DNA from 3 places in the Mesorhizobium sp. ESP6-5 genome. Region 3 is predicted to be linked to each of the others. Evidence: predicted binding sites of a transcription regulator. Region 3 holds the regulator's gene; each other region holds the start of a gene.
What was found. The regulator PhoB, encoded in region 3, activates phosphate uptake and scavenging genes when phosphate is short. The targets are predictions, from matches to a motif close to TGTCATNNANCTGTCAT.
Positions count from the first base shown of each region.

Region 1: a site for PhoB is predicted at 3,758-3,774, ahead of LB524_RS12965 (acid phosphatase). Genes of this name have one in related genera too.
Region 2: a site for PhoB is predicted at 3,418-3,434, ahead of LB524_RS07135 (PhoX family protein). Genes of this name have one in related genera too.

Region 1 is NZ_JAIUGR010000007.1:16,599-23,066, forward strand. It holds gene LB524_RS12945 (PLP-dependent aminotransferase family protein) at 1-177, opposite strand, end outside; gene LB524_RS12950 (GNAT family N-acetyltransferase) at 354-812, opposite strand; gene LB524_RS12955 (hypothetical protein) at 911-1,405, opposite strand; gene LB524_RS12960 (DUF922 domain-containing Zn-dependent protease) at 1,465-2,100, shown strand; gene LB524_RS12965 (acid phosphatase) at 2,148-3,683, opposite strand; gene LB524_RS12970 (cytochrome-c peroxidase) at 3,871-5,139, shown strand; partial or broken gene LB524_RS12975 (GIY-YIG nuclease family protein) at 5,335-5,619, opposite strand; gene LB524_RS12980 (SDR family oxidoreductase) at 5,804-6,468, opposite strand, start outside.
Region 2 is NZ_JAIUGR010000004.1:33,343-39,810, reverse strand. It holds gene LB524_RS07145 (flavin-containing monooxygenase) at 1-974, shown strand, start outside; gene LB524_RS07140 (hypothetical protein) at 1,007-1,231, opposite strand; gene LB524_RS07135 (PhoX family protein) at 1,365-3,368, opposite strand; gene LB524_RS07130 (hypothetical protein) at 3,632-4,129, shown strand; gene LB524_RS07125 (response regulator) at 4,262-4,924, opposite strand; gene LB524_RS07120 (sensor histidine kinase) at 4,921-6,312, opposite strand.
Region 3 is NZ_JAIUGR010000006.1:236,010-242,477, reverse strand. It holds gene pstC (phosphate ABC transporter permease subunit PstC) at 1-59, shown strand, start outside; gene pstA (phosphate ABC transporter permease PstA) at 63-914, shown strand; gene pstB (phosphate ABC transporter ATP-binding protein PstB) at 911-1,714, shown strand; gene phoU (phosphate signaling complex protein PhoU) at 1,740-2,447, shown strand; gene phoB (phosphate regulon transcriptional regulator PhoB) at 2,467-3,156, shown strand; gene LB524_RS12215 (ROK family protein) at 3,159-4,394, opposite strand; gene xylF (D-xylose ABC transporter substrate-binding protein) at 4,660-5,700, shown strand; gene LB524_RS12205 (sugar ABC transporter permease) at 5,941-6,468, shown strand, end outside.

The DNA.
Region 1 (6,468 bases), on a different contig from region 3:
TTCCGAAACCTGGTATTGCAGTGCTGCCCCCGCTTCCGGGCCGCCGAGCACGTCGGCATAGGCATCGCGGATGGCGTCCGCCGGAAACAGCGACGGATCGGGAATGCCGCCGGCGAAGGAGATGATGTCGGGCTGGTCGAGCAGCTTCAACAGCTCGCGGATTTCGGAGGCCTTCATGCGCGATGAGCGCGAGGCCAGAAGGTTCAAAAGGGTCACGACACGCCTCCCCGGACGTTTTTACAATAGGTCAACCTGACTGACCTATATCCGCTTTGCCAGGCGATTTGAATAGTGCCTGAAGGGCTTCCGCTATACGCCAGTCACCGCCAGGCCCGAACCGGCACGGGTTTCCGCTAAAGGCTCTTCTTGTAACCAATATGGCTGGCACTGAAGCCGAGCCCTTCATAAAAGCGGTGCGCATCCGCTCGCCCCTTGTCGGTGGTGAGCTGCACAAGGCCGCAGCCCCGCGCCCGGCACTCGTCGATCGCCCATTCGAACATCTTCTTGCCGACGCCGTCGGAGCGCCTGTCGCTGACAACGCGAACCGCCTCGATCTGCCCGCGCCAGCCGCCCTTGCGCGAAATGCCGGCAAGGAAGCTGATCTGCAGGGTGCCGATTACCTCCGCGCCATCCACGGCCACGGCAAGCAGCTGATTGGGATCGGCATCGATGGCGTCAAAGGCATCGATATAGCCCTGCGCCAACGGCAACGAGGCGTCTTCGCGGGCGGCACCCAGCGGATCGTCGGCGAGCATGGCGACGATGGCTGGCAAGTCGGAGGCTTGCGCCTTGCGGAATTGGATGTCGGTCATGGACGTGAGATACGGCCGCCCGGCGCCGGCGGCAAGCCGCTAATGGAATGGAGATCAATGGGCGGCAGGACAACGAGGGGGGCGCAACCTCTCGAGGTTCAATCCGCGTCGCCCGCGGGCTTCGCCTTGCCGCACTGCGCCAGCACCTTGCCGATTGCGCCACTGGAACCCTTCAGCGCAAAACTGATCGAACCATATTTGGCAGCGCTGACCGACACGTCCCCCTTGGACCGCAACAGGTCGAGCAGCGGGTCCCCCTTCTCCAGATCGGCCACGAAATAATTGTACATCGCCTCCAGCTGCAGGGTCTTGGTCACCGTCTTGCCGTCGGCCTTGAAGTCGAACGCGCCGCTGATGCCCGGTTCCAGTTGTTGGCCGCTGGCGCCCAGATCGTAGCTCAGCACCGGTTTGTCGTAGCAATTGAGCATCAGATAGGCGTCGCCCCTGGGCCCGCCGCAGACCGAAGCGGTCAGCACGCTGCCACCCTCGTCTTCCTCCATCTTGGCGCTCCAGCCGCCGCAGGATGCCGCGAAGGCCGATTGCGAGCCAAGCACCGCCGCCAAGGCACCGGCGGCAACGAGATTTCTTCTCATGACGTCTCCCTCCGGGCCATTTGCAGCGCCCGCCGGCAGCATATAGGAAAAGCCGTTGAATGGCATTGCATGTGCCGCGCGCCTTGGAGAGAGCGGTGTTGAGAACCTTTGGTCGCCTGTGTTTTCCGACCGCGGCCCTGGTGGCCTTGCCGCTCGCCGCGCATGCCGAATGGAAGCCGGTCGAGAAGGTCGAGACCTACGCCATTTCAGGCCAGTCCGGGCTCGAGCTCTACCGGTCGATTGGCGAGAACGGGCCGAATGTCGGCATTACCCGCGCCATTGCTCACACCAATTTCAAGCTGACCTGGACCAGGGATTATCAGCCGCGTGCCGGAGCCTGCGTGCTGGTCTCGGCCAAGCCAAAGCTCATCATCACCTACACCTTGCCCAGCCCCTCCTCGCCGCTGCCGTCCGCCATCCAGAAGAACTGGGAGGTTTTCCTCGCAGGCGTCAGCGCCCACGAAAAGGTGCATGGCGCGACCATTGTCGACATGGCGCGCAAGATCGAGGCGGCGACGGTCGGCCTCACCGTTCCCGACGATCCCAAATGCAGCAAGATCCGGGTCGAGATGACCAAACGCCTGTCCGCCCTTTCGCAGGCGCAGCGGCAGGCAAGCCGCGATTTCGACCGCATCGAACTCGGCCAGGGCGGCAATCTGCAAAAGCTCATTCTTGCCCTGGTCAATGGCGGCTGAGCCACCGCGCCTCGCGGCGCGGCGGCGTATTCGCGGTTCGCTCCGCCCTAGCGGCTGAGATCAAGCGCGGCTGACAGATCCCCCATCGGCGGCTCGCCATTGGCGGCCAGCGCCTTGTCGCGGGCGACGATGCCCGTCAGCACCGGCAGATCGTAGCGCGCGGTGATGAAGCGCAGGATCGATGTCGTATCGTATTGCGTGTGGTCAACCGTGCCCATCCCGGCATAGGGCGAGACGATGAAGGCCGGGATGCGGTTGCCCGGGCCCCAGCGGTCGGCCTTAGGCGGCGCGACGTGATCCCAGAAGCCGCCATTCTCGTCATAGGTGACGACGACCAGCATGTGGCTCCATTGCGGGCTCTTCTCCAGATGCGCGACGAGGTCGGCCAGATGCCGGTCGCCCGATGTCACGTCGGCATAGCCTGAGTGCTCGTTGAGATTGCCCTGCGGCTTGTAGAAGGCGACCTGCGGCAGCTTGCCGTCATCGATCGCCTTGATGAACTCGGCGCCATCCAGGCCGCCATCCCTGAGATGCTCGGTGCGCGCTGCCGTGCCGGGCGCGTAGGCGGCGAAATAGTTGAACGGCTGGTGGTGGAACTGGAAGTTCGGCACCGGCGTGGCGTTCTTGCCGTCGAGCGCCGTCTGCCAGGCGCCGGCGTACCAGGCCCAGTCGACCCCCTTCAGCGACAGGAGATCGCCGATGGTGATGTCGTGCTGCGGCGGCAGCGTGGTGGGCGCGGCCGGATCGGCCAGCGCCTTGTCACCGCCCTCGGCAGGCTTGTTGGCGCTCGGCTGATAGGGCGGCTGCATGGTGTTGACGGCGTAAAAATCGGGCGTGATGGCGCCGTCATTGACGAATTTCGGCACGCCGCCCAGCGCCGACGGCGGCGAATTGTCGGCCACCTTCAAGGTCGTTCCGTCGGCCTCGACCACGGCGATCTGGCCCTTGATCGGACTCGTGTCGGCATGCGGATAGACCGGCGTACAGGCGCAGGCGAGCTGGAAATGGTTGAGGAAGGAGCCGCCAAAGGCGCCCTGGAAGAAATTGTCGGCCAGCACATATTTCTTCGCCACCTGCCACATCGGCAGGCTCGAGCCGTCATAATGGCCCATGACCAGCCCGCCGGAATCGGCCCAGGCGACGAATTTATCGTTCTTGCCGCCGTCGATCTGCATCTGCTCCTGGTAGAAACGGTGCCACAAATCGTGGGTGATGACATTGGTGCCTTCGTTGAAGCCCTTGGGATCGTCGATGGCGAAGGCCGCGTTGGCAAGATGCGCGGTCTGCGCCTCCGTCACCACGGGCGTGACGCCCTTTCCGGTCAGCCCGCCCCAGGCCGGCGGCAGTTCGGTCAGCGGCTTGCCGTCGCGGTCGAGCTGGCGCGCCTGGTCGGCCGAGACATTGGCCAGTCCATTGGCGCCGGGGAAGCCACCATAAAGATTATCGAAGCTGCGGTTCTCCGCATAGATGACGACGACGGTGTCGATCTTGTCGAAGCCGGGAGGGGCGGCATTGGCGGCCGCAAGGGGAAACAAGGCCGAACCGGCCAGACAAAAGGAAGTGAGGAACTTGGGCCTCGTCATGGAAAGACCTCGTGGCTTGACTTTAACTAGAAGAGCTATTGCGCGGGAACCATGGGCAGCTAACGTGGATGCCTTGTCACCTTTGTGACATCCGCCGCCGCGGCGAACACGGTTTCGTGAGCACTGGGACCGGTCATCAATCCGTTGCACTGCGTTCTTATTTCCGGGCCAAAGCGGACCGTGCCCCATGATGACGAGACGATGGAAAAGCCTGGTGATCGCGAGTGCCGCGATCTCGGCATTTGGCTTTGCCGCGCCCGCGAATACGGCGAGGCCGGACGGCGTCCATCCCGGTCCGCTGTCGCGCGACCAAGCCTTCGCACGCGCCGAGGCGCTGACTGCCTTGGGGCGAAAGATGTTCTTCGACCCGGCGCTCTCGGCTTCGGGAAAACAGGCCTGTTCCTCCTGCCACGATCCGCGCCATGCCTTCGGTCCGGCCTCGGCATCTCCCGTCGAGATGGGCGGCCCGAACCTCGACCAGTCCGGCGTGCGCGCGGTGCCGTCGCTGCGCTACCTCGAGGCGGCACCCGCCTTCACCGAGCATTTCCACGATTCCGAGGACGAGGGCGACGAGAGCGTTGACAATGGCCCGACCGGCGGTCTGACCTGGGACGGCCGCGCCGATCACGGTGTGGACCAGGCGAAAATCCCCCTGCTCTCGCCGTTCGAGATGGCAAACAAGGATGCCGTGGCGGTCACCGCCGCCTTGCGCAAGTCAGCCTATGCCGATGAGTTCAAGGCAACCTTCGGCAACGATGTCTTCGACCGCCCGGACGATGCCCTCGACGCCGCCGCCGAGGCGCTTGGCACGTTCGAGCAGAGCGCGGTCGACTTCTACCCCTATTCCAGCCGCTACGACGCCTTCCTCGCCGGCAAGGCGACGCTATCGGCGCGGGAACTGCATGGCCGCGCCCTGTTCGAGGACGAGGCGAAAGGCAATTGCGCCTCCTGCCACCTCAGCGAACCGGCCAATGACGGTGAGCCGCCGCAATTCACCGATTTCGGCCTCATCGCCATCGCCGTGCCGCGCAATCCGGCCATCCCGGCCAACGCCGACCCGACCTATGTCGATCTCGGCCTGTGCGGTCCCCTGCGCACCGATTTCCGTGGCCGCACCGACTATTGCGGCCTGTTCAAGACACCGACCCTGCGCAACGTGGCGCTGCGCAAGAGCTTCTTCCACAACGGATATTTCCACACGCTGCGCAAAGCGGTGGCCTTCTACGCCAGCCGCGACACCGACCCCGGCCGCTGGTACCCGAAAAACGCTTACGATACGGTCGATAAATATGACGATTTGCCAAAGGCTTACTGGCCGAACTTGAATCAAGACCCGCCCTTCGGCGGCAAGAAACCCGGCGACAAGCCGGCGCTCAACGACGCCGAGATCGACGACATCGTGGCGTTTCTGCAGACGCTGACGGATGCCGATCAGGCGGCGAAGCGGTCGCAGTGAACTGGGAAGCCGTCGTAAGGGTCGCTAGTTGACGTGGGGATTAGCCGAAGCCCTCCCTCGCTTCGTCATCCTAGGGCGGAGCAAGGAGCGAAGCGACGCGGCGCAGACCCTAGGATCCATGCCGCGACGCTTGCGACGGGTAAAAACTGTGCCGAACCTGGCTCCAACCTCCGACGAAACGCCATCAAACCGCGACCAACCTGTTCCGCGAAACAGCTCGAACCATTCCGGATTGGTCTTCTCGATCAGTTCGATCTTCCATTGTCGCGACCAGCGCTTCAGCGATTTCTCGCGTTGAATGGCGTGACGAATGTCGAAATGTTCCTCGTACCAGACCAACCGCTGCACACCGTAGCGCCTGGTGAAGCGCGAACCTTCGCCGGATTTGTGCTCCGGCATGCGGCGACCGAGATCGTTGGTGACACCGATGTAGATGGTGCCGCCCTTCTGGCTCGCGGTCATGTAAACATAGCCGGTCATGCGTTGACGGTAACCGCCAACCCGTCCGGGGACTATCCTCGTTCGCCGTATTTTTTCGGCCAACGTCGCGGCATGGATCCTAGGGTCTGCGCGGCGTCGCTTCGCTCCTTGCTACGCCTAGGATGACGAAGGCAGGGAGGGCTTCGGCTAATCTGAGAGGTATGGGATCGCCGCCAGCCGCCCCTCACAGCGCCCGGATCACACCCCCATCCACGCGGATATTCTGCCCGGTAATATACCCTGCCCCGTCCGACGCCAAAAACGCGATCGTCGCGGCGATCTCCTCTGATGTGCCATAGCGCTGCATCGGCACGTTGTCGCGGCGCTCTTCGGTGGCGGGCAGGCTGTCGATCCAGCCGGGCAGCACATTGTTCATGCGCACATTGTCGGCCGCGTAGGTGTTGGCGAAAATCTTGGCGTAGGCGGCAAGGCCGGCGCGGAACACGGCCGAGGTCGGGAACATCGCGTTCGGTTCTGCCACCCAGGCCGTCGAGATGTTGATGATGGCGCCGCCCTTCTGCTTGACCATCTGCGGCGCCACGATGCGCACCGGCCGGATGACGTTCATCAGGTAGACGTCCATGCCGGTGTGCCACTGCTCGTCCGTGATCTCCAGGATCGGCGCGCGCGGCCCATGGCCACCGCTGTTGACCAGCACGTCGATGCGGCCATAGCGCTCCAGAGTCAGGTCGGCGAGCCGCTGCAGATCGTCGTTCGACTGGTTGGAGCCGGTGACGCCGAGCCCGCCAAGCTCCTTGGCCAGCGCCTCGCCCTTGCCGGACGAGGACAGGATGGCGACCTTGAAACCATCCGCCGCCAGCCGCTTGGCCGCCGCCGCCCCCATGCCGC
Region 2 (6,468 bases), on a different contig from region 3:
CACTGCCTGGCCTTGCCTATCCCAAGGGCACCCCTGCCTTTCCGCACCGGGACGTCGTCATCCGCCATATGAACGATTTCCATGAGGCGAACCGTTTGCCGGTGGAGTTTGGCGTTTCCGTCGAGTCCATCACGTTCAGGGGCGATCACTGGGTCGTGCGCACCAGCGCCGGCTCGCGCCTGGCGCGCCATGTCGTTGTGGCCACCGGCCGCGACCGGGAACCCTTCACGCCGCAGTGGACGGGCATGCAGGCGTTCGCGGGCCGGATCATCCACTCGGCGGATTTTGGCGATGCCCAGGCCTATGCGGGCAAGAAGGTGCTGGTTGTCGGCGCCGGCAATTCGGGCTTCGACGCACTCAATCATCTGGCGGGTGTCGATACCGCCGCTGTCTGGCTGTCGGCCCGCAACGGCCCCGCCCTTTTGCCCAAGCGCGTCGGCAAGATCGCCGTGCACCGCCTCTCGCCGCTCATGGCGCGCCTGCCGCTGCGCGTCGCCGATGCGGTGATGGCGGTGACGCAGCGCCTGGTGTTCGGCGATCTCACCAAATTCGGCGTGCCGCCCGCGCCCGCGGGCGGCGCCAGCCGCCTGACCTCGGACTATACCGCGATCGCCGCCGACGATGGCGCCGTCGATGCCATCAAATCGGGCAGGATCGTGGTGGTGCCCGGGGTACGGGAGTTCACCCGCGACGGCGTCATCCTGGCCAATGGCAGCCTGATCGCTCCCGACATCGTCATTGCCGCGACGGGCTACCGCACCGGGCTGGGGCGGATGGTCGGCAATCTCGGCGTGCTCGACGAGAAGGGCGTTCCGCTCTTCAACGGGGGCCAGGCCGATCCGAAACTACCCGGCCTGTGGTTCACCGGCATGCGGCCGAGCATCCGCGGCTGCTTTGCCAATGCCGGCATATTGGCCAAGGCGATAGCTGCGCGGATCGCCGGCTCATCCCGCCCCTCCGGCGCCTCACGCTGAGCGACCGCATAGGACAACATTTGCCGTCGGCGTCACGCCGATTTCGGCTCCAGCCGCCGGAAACCGACAGCCTCGGTCAGCATCTCCTCGTCGACCATGCCGGCATTGTAGAGGGCCAGCAAGGTGAGCGCCAATTCACGCGCCTCGACGGATTCGGGATGCGCTTGCCGTCGGCGGCAGGCCTCGTCGAAGACACGTTGCAAGGTGGCCACTTCGTCAGGTTTGAGCAGGCCACGGTCGTAGATCGACTTGGGCATGGCGATGATCTCCTGATCACGATCTAGGGCGCCACGTGTAAATTGCCAATCTTTCCCGAGGCTTGAATATGATATCGCACAAAAGAGAGGCCCCGGATCGCCGGAGCCCCTCTCATTTTTGTCTCGCCCGACCTCAGACGGCGATCTTGCCGCCACCCTGTTTGGTGATGGCGACCACCGCCGGCCGCACCGGCATGTCGGGCCTGAAATCGGGCCAGCGGGTCGACAGGTCCTCATAATAGGAGGGCCGGCAGAACGCTTCCCAATCCTCGCCGCCGTCACCCGGATGCTGGACGGCGACAAAGGCGGTCTGGTCGTCCGGCGCAAACAGCGGGCCGCACATTTCGGCGCCGATCGGCACCCGGAAGAACAGCTTCGAGGTCGCCCGCGCCGATCCTTCCGTGTCCACCGCCCACAGGCCGTCGGTGCGGCCGGTTGCCTTCGGGCCCTGGCCGTCGGTGGCGACCCACAGGCGCCCGGCCGAATCGACCGCGCAATTGTCGGGCATGCCGAACCAGCCATTGGCCGTCGTCGCGGTGGAGAAGGTGGCGCCGACGGCGGCCACCGACGGGTCGCCGCATTTCAGCAGCACTTCCCACTTGCCCTTGGTGGCGGCGAAATCGCCCTCGTCCTCGACGATTTCGATGATGTGGCCGAAGGCGTTTTCGGCACGCGGGTTGGCGGCGTCGACCTGATCGGCCTTGCGCTTGGAATTGTTGGTCAGCATGACATAGACCTTGCCGTTGCTGGCATTGGGCTGGATGTCTTCGGGCCGGTCCATCTTAGTGGCGCCAAGGAGGTCGGCGGCGCGACGTGTCTCGATCAGCACGTCGGCCTGGCCGGCAAAACCGTTTTCCGCCGTCAGCGGCCCCTGGCCGAACACGATCGGCATCCATTCGACCGAGCCGTCCTCCGCGAATTTGGCGACATGCAGCGTGCCGTCGTCGAGCAGATCCTTGTTGGCCGCGCGGTCGCCGGCGTTGAACATGCCCTTGGTGACGAACTTGTAGACATAGTCGAAGCGCTCGTCGTCGCCGAGATAGAAGACCACTCGACCATCCTTGGCGACGATCGATTCGGCGCCCTCATGCTTGAAGCGGCCCATGGCGGTGCGCTTGCGCGGCACCGAGGCCGGGTCGTTGACATCGACCTCGACGATCCAGCCGAAGCGGTTGGGCTCGTTCGGCTCCTTGGCCAGGTTGAAGCGGTCATAGTGCGCGCCCCATTCATAGGCGCCTTCCGGAATGCCGAGGCGCTTGTAGTTGGCCGCCTCCTTGTGGCCCTCCGGCAGCTCGCCGGAGAAATAGCCATGGATGTTCTCCTCGGACATCACATACGTGCCCCAGGGCGTGACCCCGCCGGCGCAATTGTTGATGGTGCCGAACACCTTGACGCCGGACGGGTCGGCATTGGTCTTGACGCGGTCATGGCCGGCAACCGGGCCCGACAGCGCCATCTCGGTGTTTGCGGTGATGCGGCGGTTGAGCTTGCCGTCGCGAATCACCCGCCATTTGCCGCCATCCTTGCGGATCTCGACGATGGTGCCGCCATGGGCGGCCATCTCGACATCGACCTGCTCTTTCGAGAGCGGCGCCACCTCGGCCGACTTCTTGCCGTCCTTCTCGACAATCTTGACGATGCCTGGGAACATCAGATGCGGGTTGGTGTATTCGTGGTTGACCACCAGCAAGCCATGTTCGGCCGAGCCATCGAGCGGGATGTAACCGACATAGTCGTTGTTGTAGCCGAACTGCCTGGCCTGGGCTTGCGCCGACTGCTTCGTCGGGTCGAATTCCGGCGAATCGGCAAACAGCGGATCGCCCCAGCGCAGCAAAACGTCGGCGTCGTAGCCCGGCGCGACGTGGTGCTTATCGTCGATACCGGCCTCCAGCTCGTCGAATTTGAACGCTGAGCCTTCCGCGGCGCGGGCACCGTCGGCGGCGATCATGGCCAGCGGGCTGACGGTGGCGGCGATCGCCGAAACGGCAAGCGAACCCTTGAGGAAGCCACGGCGCGAGAACCGCGCGGCGATGATCTCGCCCATGGTGCGGTTCTCGCTGGGATTGTTGGCCGGGCCTTCGTTTTCCTCGAGCAGGCTGGTGCGGAATCGGGCGTCGGGGGAGCGATGTTCGGTCATGGGAACCTCTGGTGGGTTTTGGCTGGAGCTTCCGGCTTACAGTCGGCTGATCACATTTTCGTGACATGGTATCTCCGCTGTCGCTCGCTCACGAGACCGATTTTTTACGCCTCGCCTGGGACTTTGGTCCAAGCTTGCGCCTGCAAAGGTCCTGGGGGACAAACGCAACGGTCGGAGGTCGCTTCCGGTCACCACGTCTTTCGGCGATGTTGTTGCACTGCAACGTTGGGGTGGGCGCGCCGGCTCAATCGACGGAGATCAGTATGCGTGGATCGATCACGGCCCATTGTTGCCGACTGGCTCTCAGATCGGCGGCCGTCCTGGCGCTGACCATCGCTCCCTATGGAGTCGTCTTCCATGGCTTCGTGCCTGGAATCGATGCCGCGACCGCACATGCCGACAAGGGTGGCAACGGCGGTGGTGGCAACGGTGGGAATGGCGGCAACGGCGGTGGCGGCAACAGTGGTGGCGGTGGCGGCAACAGCGGCAATGGAGGAAACAGCGGCAACGGCAATAGCGGTAACAGCGGCGGCGGGAATAGCGGAAAGGGTAAGGGCCAGGGCAACCAGAGCACAAGCCATGTCAACGCCACGACCGGCGACACGGTCGACGTGGACGGCAACAAGATTACAGTTCAGCACCCTGACGGCTTGACGGAAAAGATCGAGAACGGCCGCTTCAGCATGAAGGATAAGCTCGGCCGCACGATCATCGATCGCCGTGCCACACCGGCCGACGCCAGCCGTCTCAAGGCGCTATGAATTTCGACCCTTTGAATTTCGGCCCTATGAATTTCGCCTTGTGAAGCTGGTCAACAGGCAACGACCAGCTTCACACGTCACCTCCGCCGCCCCCCGGCGGAGGTGACCTCGTTTCGCGGCGTTCCGCGACGGCTACGAACGGTCCCTGTCGCGGTCGCGAAACTCGCGCATGATGAGGGCCGCTTCAGTACGGTTTCGTACGTTGAGTTTCGACAGCACCCCCGTCATGTGATGCTTGACGGTCTTCTCCTGCAGCTCCAGGCGTAAGGCGACTTCCTTGTTGCTCAGTCCCTCCGCCACCAGCCGCAGGATTTCGGTCTGCCGGCCGGTGAGTTGCCGCAGCCGGTCCGCCACGCCGTTGGCGGGCTGCAAGGACTGCACGTCGGAAAGCAGCCGGGCCGACAGCATCGGCGAAAGATAGCTTTCGCCGGCCGCCACGTTGCGCAGGATATCGGCAAGCGCACGCGATCCGACGCCTTTGAGGACATAGCCGAGCACCCCGGCGTTCAAGGCCTTGGTCACATCGGCATTCGCCTCTGAAACGGTCAGCATGACGATCTTCTGGGCGGGATGGTCGGCAAGGATGCTGGCAACCGCGGCCAGGCCGCCGCCCGGCATTGAAATGTCGATGAGCAATATGTCGGGCTGCATGGTCGAGGCGATGCGCTCCGCGTCCTGCGCGGTCGCACCTTCGCCGACCATCTCGAAGCCGCCGATCTCCGACAGGCTGCGCGTCACGCCTTCGCGGAACAGCGGATGATCGTCGACAATGGCAATGCGGATGGCGCCGATCATGCTTGCTCCTCGACCGAAAGACGGATCACCAGCTTCGTGCCTTTCGGCCCTGTGAGTGTTTCGAATTGGCCGCCAATGCTTTCAACCCGCTCCCTGAGGCCGGCAAGGCCCAACCCCTCGGCCCGCGCCGGATCGAAGCCCGGTCCGCCGTCCGATACTTCAACGAAAAGCCTACCATTTTTCATGCCTGCACGCACCGCCTGATCCTTGCCCCGTCCGTGGCGGTAGGCATTGTTCAGCCCCTCCTGCACGAAACGATAGATGCTGATCTTCTCAGAAGCGCCGGGCTCCGGCAAATGTCTCGGCATCGTAAGCGTCACCGATGTGCCCGTCCGGCGCTCATGCTCCTCGACGGCCAGCCGCAGCACGTCCGCCGCCGCCGCCGTTTCTATCTGCGGCAGGACCAGGCCGGTGCAGATGCCGCGTATCTCGCGCATCGCATCCTCCAGCGTCTTGCGGATCATGGCGATTTCGGTCGAGCGGCCTTCGCTGCCATGGCCGTCGCCGGTAAACACCGGACTGTCCATGCGCAGCGCGGCCAGCGCCACGAGCTGGGCAGGGCCGTCATGCAGGTCGGCGCCGATCCGGCGCAGATATCTTTCGTTGAGCGCGGTGGCGCGGCGGGACGCCCGCTGCACACGATGCCGCAAGGCGCTGTTCTGTGTCACCAGGCCCTGCAGCTCCGACACCTGGCGGCGCAGCGCCCCGCGCTGGTCGTCGATAATGCGGCTGCCGCGCAGGACGATGCCCGACAGAAGCAGGAATGCCGTCAAGGTGGTGCCGGCCACGACCAGCCAGCTCGACAGCAGGGCGGAAGCCAGGGTAGCCTTGAAATCGCTCGCGACCTCGTAGAATTCGGTGACGGCGACCACTTCGCCGGACCAGGGCTCGCGCACTGGATTGTAGATCTCGAGCAACGGCACACCCGCGGCCCGCTCCTTGTCTTCGTTCTCGTCGAACGTATCGAACTGGGCAACGACGCTGCCCTGGAAGGCAGAACGCAGATTGTCGTTCAGGTCGAAGCGGCGACCCGTCAAAGCCGAGTCCTTCGCATAGAGGATCGTGCCGTCGCGGCGCCAGAGCCTGAAGGATGCCAGGCGTTTGCCGAGCGCGCCCTGGCCGAGCGTCTCGTCGAGCGCCTGCTTGACGGATGCGCTGAGCTCCTCGCTCTTGCGCAGGTCGGGCAGCAGCGGCGCAATCACGCTGTCGACATAGAGCGCCGTCGTGGCGGCCGAATTGCGAGTGACGCCGTCCCGGATCTGCGTCGTCACCCAGGTGCCGACGACCACCATGACGACCAGCAGCCCAAAACCGCCGGCAACGACGAATTGCAGGGCAAGGGAAAGCTCGCTCCAGCGCCGCGCCAAGTTCTGAAAAATACGAGTCATGAACCCCTGACCGCCCTTCTATCGACAGGCTGGGCGATTCCGGCACATTGAGCTTCAGTCTCGCCGTTGCCAAGACCCTCCTTTGAACGACGTCGCTTGACGTTCCGGCACGCTTCGGAAACAAGGTCGGCGATATCAGGCAAAAGGCGCTTCGAG
Region 3 (6,468 bases):
TCATCCTTGCCATCGCCCGCTACATGCTGATGCGCATCGATGCCCGTACCGGAGTCTGACCGATGTCGACAGCCGCATCGCTTCACCAGAGCCGCAAGCGCAAGAACGGCGTGATGATGACGCTCTGCGTCATCGCCGCCGGCATCGGCCTTGCTTGGCTGGCACTGATCCTCGGCGCGCTGCTCTATAAGGGCCTGTCGGGCGTTTCGCTCTCAGTGTTCACGGAAATGACCCCGCCGCCCGGTGATGCCGGTGGCCTGCTCAACGCCATCTACGGCAGCATCGTGATGACCATTATCGGCATCGTCGTCGGCACGCCGATCGGCGTGCTGGCCGGCACCTACATGGCCGAATATGGCCGCTTTTCGAAGCTCACCACCGTGGTGCGCTTTATCAACGACATCCTGCTGTCGGCGCCCTCAATCATCATCGGCCTGTTCGTCTACGAATTGATGGTGCGGCCGATGGGGCATTTCTCGGCCATCGCCGGTGCCGTGGCACTGGCCATCCTGGTCATTCCCGTCGTGGTGCGTACCACCGAGGACATGCTCAACCTTGTGCCGAACGCTTTGCGCGAGGCCGGCACGGCGATTGGCGCGCCGCGCTGGGTGGTGATCCGTTCGGTGGCCTACCGCGCGGCGATGTCCGGCATCGTCACCGGCATATTGTTGGCCATTGCCCGCATTTCCGGCGAGACGGCGCCGCTACTCTTCACAGCGCTCAACAACCAGTTCTGGTCGAGCAATCTCAATGCGCCGATGGCCAGCCTGCCGGTGACCATCTTCCAGTTCGCTCTCAGCCCTTACGAGGAGTGGCAGCAACTGGCGTGGACCGGCGCACTCATAATCACATTGACGGTTCTCGCGCTCAGCATCTTTGCGCGCAGCCTGACCGGACGCAGAGAGGACAAATGAGCCAGATGTTGTCTCCAGACATGACGATTGCGACAGAGGCAGCCGCCAAGGCGAAGATCGAGGTCAAGAACCTCAATTTCTACTACGGCCAGTCGAAGGCGCTGAAAGACATCACCTTGTCGCTGCCCGAGCGCAGCGTGACGGCCTTCATCGGACCGTCGGGTTGCGGAAAGTCGACGCTGCTGCGCGTCTTCAACCGCATCTACGAGCTCTACCCCAAGCAGACCGCCGAGGGTCAGGTGCTGCTCGACGGCCAGAACGTTCTCGACCGCTCGCAGGACCTCAACCTGTTGCGCACCAAGATCGGCATGGTGTTCCAGAAGCCGACGCCGTTCCCGATGTCGATCTATGAGAATATCGCCTTCGGCGTCAGGCTCTATGAGAAGATCGGCAAGGCCGAGATGGACGGCCGTGTCGAGCAGGCGTTGAAACGCGCCGCGCTGTGGAACGAGGTCAAGGACAAGCTCAATGCCAGCGGCCTCAGCCTGTCGGGCGGCCAGCAGCAGCGGCTTTGCATCGCCCGCACCGTGGCGGTCAAGCCGGAGGTCATCCTGCTCGACGAACCGGCCTCGGCGCTCGACCCATTGTCGACCGCCAAGATCGAGGAATTGATCGACGAGTTGCAGGCCGACTACACGATCGTCATCGTCACCCACAACATGCAGCAGGCCGCGCGCGTGTCGAAGCAGACGGCTTTCATGTATCTGGGCGAGCTGGTCGAATTCGACAAAACCGAGAAAATCTTCACGTCGCCTCGCGAGAAGCGCACGCAGGACTACATCACCGGCCGCTTCGGCTGATCTCACGCATACGAGGACCAGGATCATGGCCGAACACACAGTCGCAGCCTTCGACGAGGATCTCGGGCAGATCAGCAGGCTGATCAGCGACATGGGCGATCTCGCCGGCACGATGGTCGGCGGCGCCACCAAGGCGCTGCTGAATTCCGACAACGCGCTGGCACAGCGCGTGGTCTCCGACGACGCCATCATGGACGCGCGCCAGCGCGAACTCGATGATCGCGCCATCACCCTGATCGCCAAGCGCCAGCCGATGGCCGACGATCTGCGTCATGTCGTCGGCTCGATCCGCATGGCGGGCGATCTCGAACGCATCGGCGACCTTGCCAAGAACATCGCCAAGCGCGTCGGCTCGGTCGGCCTCACCGCCACGCCGCGCGACCTGTCGCATTCCATCGACTCCATGGCGCAGCTGGTGCTGATCCAGGTGCAGGGCGTCGTCGAGGAATATGCGGCCGGCGATGCCGCCGCCCTCGCCAAGCTCAGGAATGACGACGAACGCATCGACGTCAAATACACTTCGGTCTTCCGCGAACTCCTGACCTACATGATGGAGGATCCCCGCAACATCACGGCTTGCACGCATCTTTTGTTCTGCGCCAAGAATCTCGAACGCATCGGCGACCATGTGACCAACATCGCCGAGAATGCGTATTATGTGCTGACCGGCACGCAACTGCCCGCCAACCGTCCGAAGCAGGACGAGACGGCGATGTCGGTGCCGGCGGCTTGACGGCAGGGATGATCGATCGATGATCGCGCCACGCATCATGGTGGTGGAGGACGAGGAGCCGCTGGGCGTGCTCCTCCGCTACAATCTGGAGTCCGAGGGTTACCAGGTCGAGGTGGTGACACGCGGCGACGAAGCCGAGATACGCCTCCAGGAAAACGTGCCCGACCTGCTGGTGCTCGACTGGATGGTGCCGGCGGTTTCCGGCATCGAACTCTGTCGGCGCCTGCGCATGCGGCCCGAGACGGAGCGATTGCCGATCATCATGCTGACGGCGCGCGGCGAGGAGAGCGATCGCGTGCGCGGCCTCTCGACCGGCGCCGACGACTATCTGGTCAAGCCGTTCTCGACGCCGGAATTCATGGCCCGGGTCAAGGCGCTGCTGCGCCGCGCCAAACCGGAAGTGCTGTCCAGCGTGCTCAAGGTCGGCGACATCGTGCTCGACCGCGAATCGCACCGGGTCTATCGCAAGAAGAGCGAGATCCGGCTCGGACCGACCGAGTTCAGGCTGCTCGAATTCATGATGCGCCATCCCGGCCGCGTGTTCTCGCGCAGCCAGTTGCTCGACAATGTCTGGGGCGAGACGATCTACATCGACGAGCGCACCGTGGATGTGCATGTCGGCCGCCTGCGCAAGGCGGTCAACAATGGCCGCATGCCCGATGTGATACGCACCATCCGTGGCGCAGGCTACGCAATTCGCGAGGACTGAGATCAGGCCACGTTCTTGCCGGATCTCACCTGCACACCCGGCGCGAAGATCTCCTGGTCGACGAAGGTGAGCGCGCGCATGGCGCAGCCCTCGCGGATCAGCGGCAATTCGTTCGGCTCTGTATCGAAGGAAATCGACGTCGAATGCTGGCCGCCGGCGGTCTGGGCGATGGCCTCGCGCAGGGCCGGCTCGATCAGATCGAAGGCGGCGGCGCTGACGCCGACCATCGCAACCGGCGCCGGATCGATCAGCGCGAACAAGCTGCCAAGGCCATAGCCCAGCGCCTCGCCGGCCTTGCGATAGGCCTCGCGCTCCGGTCCGTCTCTTTCGCGCGCCGTGGCCGCCAATGCGCGCATGTCGGCGTCGCTGACGTCGACCGGTTTGGCGTCCTCACCCATCTGTCCTGCATTACGCCAGATGGCATAGTTGCCGGCATAGGCCTCGACGCAGCCGCGCCGCCCGCAGCGGCAGAGCGCGCCGCCGGGGCGATGGATCATGTGGCCGAACTCGCCGCCTGAGGAATGGGTGCCGGTGAACAGCTCGCCCTTCAGCACCAGGCCCATGCCGATGCCGTGCGAGAGCAGGATGGCGATGAAGTCGTCGCGGTAGCGCTCGGGGTCGCGCCAGCGCAGCGCCACAGCCATCATGTTGCAGTCGTTCTCCATGGTGGCGGGGATGCCGAATTCGGCTTCGAGTATATCGGCGAAGGCAATGTCCGTCTGCGGCGTGATCGGCGACCACAGCATGGCGCGCGCCTCGGTGTCGGTGATGCCCTGGATCGCCAGCGCGATGCGGGCAATGCTGGCGACATCGAGGTCGGGATCCTCGAGGCGGCGCCGGACGATGGCCACGCATTCGCCGATCAGCGCCTCGCGCGACATGGTCAGCGTGTCCAGCCGGCGCTGCTCCTCCGATATCACCTGGCCGGCGTAGTCGATGACGGCGACGGAGAGGAAATTCAGCGACAGCACCACGGTCATGACCGCCGCGGCCTCGGGGTTGAGACAAAGGCCCACCTGCGGCCGGCCGCGTTTCAGTGAGCCGGCCTCGTTCGGCTTGCCTTCGCTCAGGATACCTTCGCCGATCAGGTCGGCTGATATCGCCGATATGGTCGAGTGGCTCAGGGCGGTGGTGGCGGCGATCTCAGTGCGCGAGGGCTGGCCACCCCGGCGCACGGCTCCAATCACCATTGCGCGGTTGCGCCGGCGCAGATCGTCGTGGCGGATTCCGACCGACATGATTTCCCTCCCCGTCGCCGCGGTTCTTGACGCCCCTCGAACACCTCCGGCAACGGGTCGAATACTGGCAGAAGCGGCTGGGGCTGTCATTTATTTATTGCGGGGCTCGAAAAAAGGCTTCCGGCACCTCAAAATCCGTCAGAATCGATGTTGACAGTGTTCCGGCGATGGACCAGTGTTTTTTCGAGGCTCGAAAAAATTAGGGCCTTTGTGCCGGCCTTAGGGCCAGTTTGGTCGCGCCACACGCGGGCGCAGGGAGGATATCATGAAGAGATTCACAGTCGCCATTCTGGCGGGTGTCGCCATGTCGCTGACGCTGGCGTCGGTCGCGCAGGCGAAGGGCAAGGTTATCGGCGTGTCGTGGTCCAACTTCCAGGAGGAGCGCTGGAAGACCGACGAGGCCGCCATGAAGAAGGCGATCGAGGCCGCGGGCGACAAGTACATTTCCGCCGATGCGCAGTCCAATCCTGGCAAGCAGCTGACCGATGTCGAGAGCCTGATTTCGCAGGGTGCCAATTCGCTGATCATCCTGGCGCAGGACGCGTCGGCCATCGGCCCGGCGGTACAGAAGGCGCTCGACGAGGGCATTCCGGTCGTCGGCTATGACCGCCTGATCGAGAACAAGGACGTCTTCTACCTGACCTTCGACAACAAGGAAGTCGGCCGCATGCAGGCCCGCGAAGTGTTCAAGGTGAAGCCTGAGGGCAATTACGTCTTCATCAAGGGCTCGGGCGCCGATCCGAATGCCGACTTCCTGTTCTCGGGCTCTATGGAAGTGCTGAAAGCGGCAATAGACAGCGGCAAGATCAAGAATGTCGGCGAAGCCTATACGGACGGCTGGCTGCCCGCCAACGCCCAGAAGAACATGGAACAGTTCCTCACCGCCAACGACAACAAGGTCGACGCCGTGGTCGCCGCCAATGACGGCACCGCCGGCGGCGTCGTTGCGGCGCTGACGGCGCAGGGGCTCGCCGGCACCGTGCCGGTCTCCGGCCAGGACGGCGACCACGCCGCGCTCAACCGCATCGCGCTCGGCACCCAGACCGTGTCGGTGTGGAAGGACGCGCGCGAACTCGGCAAGAACGCCGCCGAGATCGCCTCGCAACTCGCCGACGGCAAGAAGATGACCGACATCGCCGGCGTGAAGGACTTCACGACGCCTGGCGGCAACACCGTCAAGTCGCTGTTCCTGACCCCGGTGGCCATCACCAAGGACAATCTCAACCTCGTCATCGACGCCGGCTGGATCAAGAAGGACGAAGTCTGCACGGGCGTTGCCGCGGGCAGCGTCGCGGCCTGCAACTGAGCTTGATCGCCTGAAAAGTCGGAAGCGCCGCGGCGTGGAACGGCCAGTGTTTCTGAACACTGGCCGTTCCAATTTCCTTGTTTTCGCAATTCCGGACGAAAAACCGCTACGCACTTTTCCTGGGAATTGCTTCCAAGCCGCGGCGTTTTCCCAACAAGATTTGTGTTTCCGCCGCTGGCGGCTAACTTCTGGGCTCTGGTCCGGCATCCGCGTCAGACAGCAAGCCGCTGGGAGGACATCATGACCGACACGACCTCAACCTCGCAGGCCGATACGGCGCGTGCGTCGGAACTCGGCGCGGTCGCGCGTTTCCTGAAGGCGACCGAGATCGATACCCGCATGCTCGGCATGATCGGCGCGCTGCTGCTGATCTGGGTCGCGCTGCATGTGATTTCGAGCCTGCGTCTTGGCGTCAATCCGCTCGATTTCGACAGCCGCACGTTTCTCACGCCACGCAACCTGTGGAACCTGTCGGTGCAGACGTCCGCGGTCGCCATCATGGCCTGCGGCATGGTGCTGGTCATCGTCATGCGCAACATCGACCTGTCCGTCGGTTCCGCCGAGGGCTTGATCGGCATGGTCATGGGCTTTGCGCAGGTACATTTCCTGGTTCGGTTCGTAGGACTTGAACTCGGCAACCCATGGATCTGGGTCCTGGCACTGGTCATCGGTCTGGCGCTCGGGCTTTTGATCGGCGCCTTCCAGGGCTTCGTCATCGCCTATCTCGAAGTGCCGGCCTTCATCGTCACGCTGGGTGGCCTGCTGGTC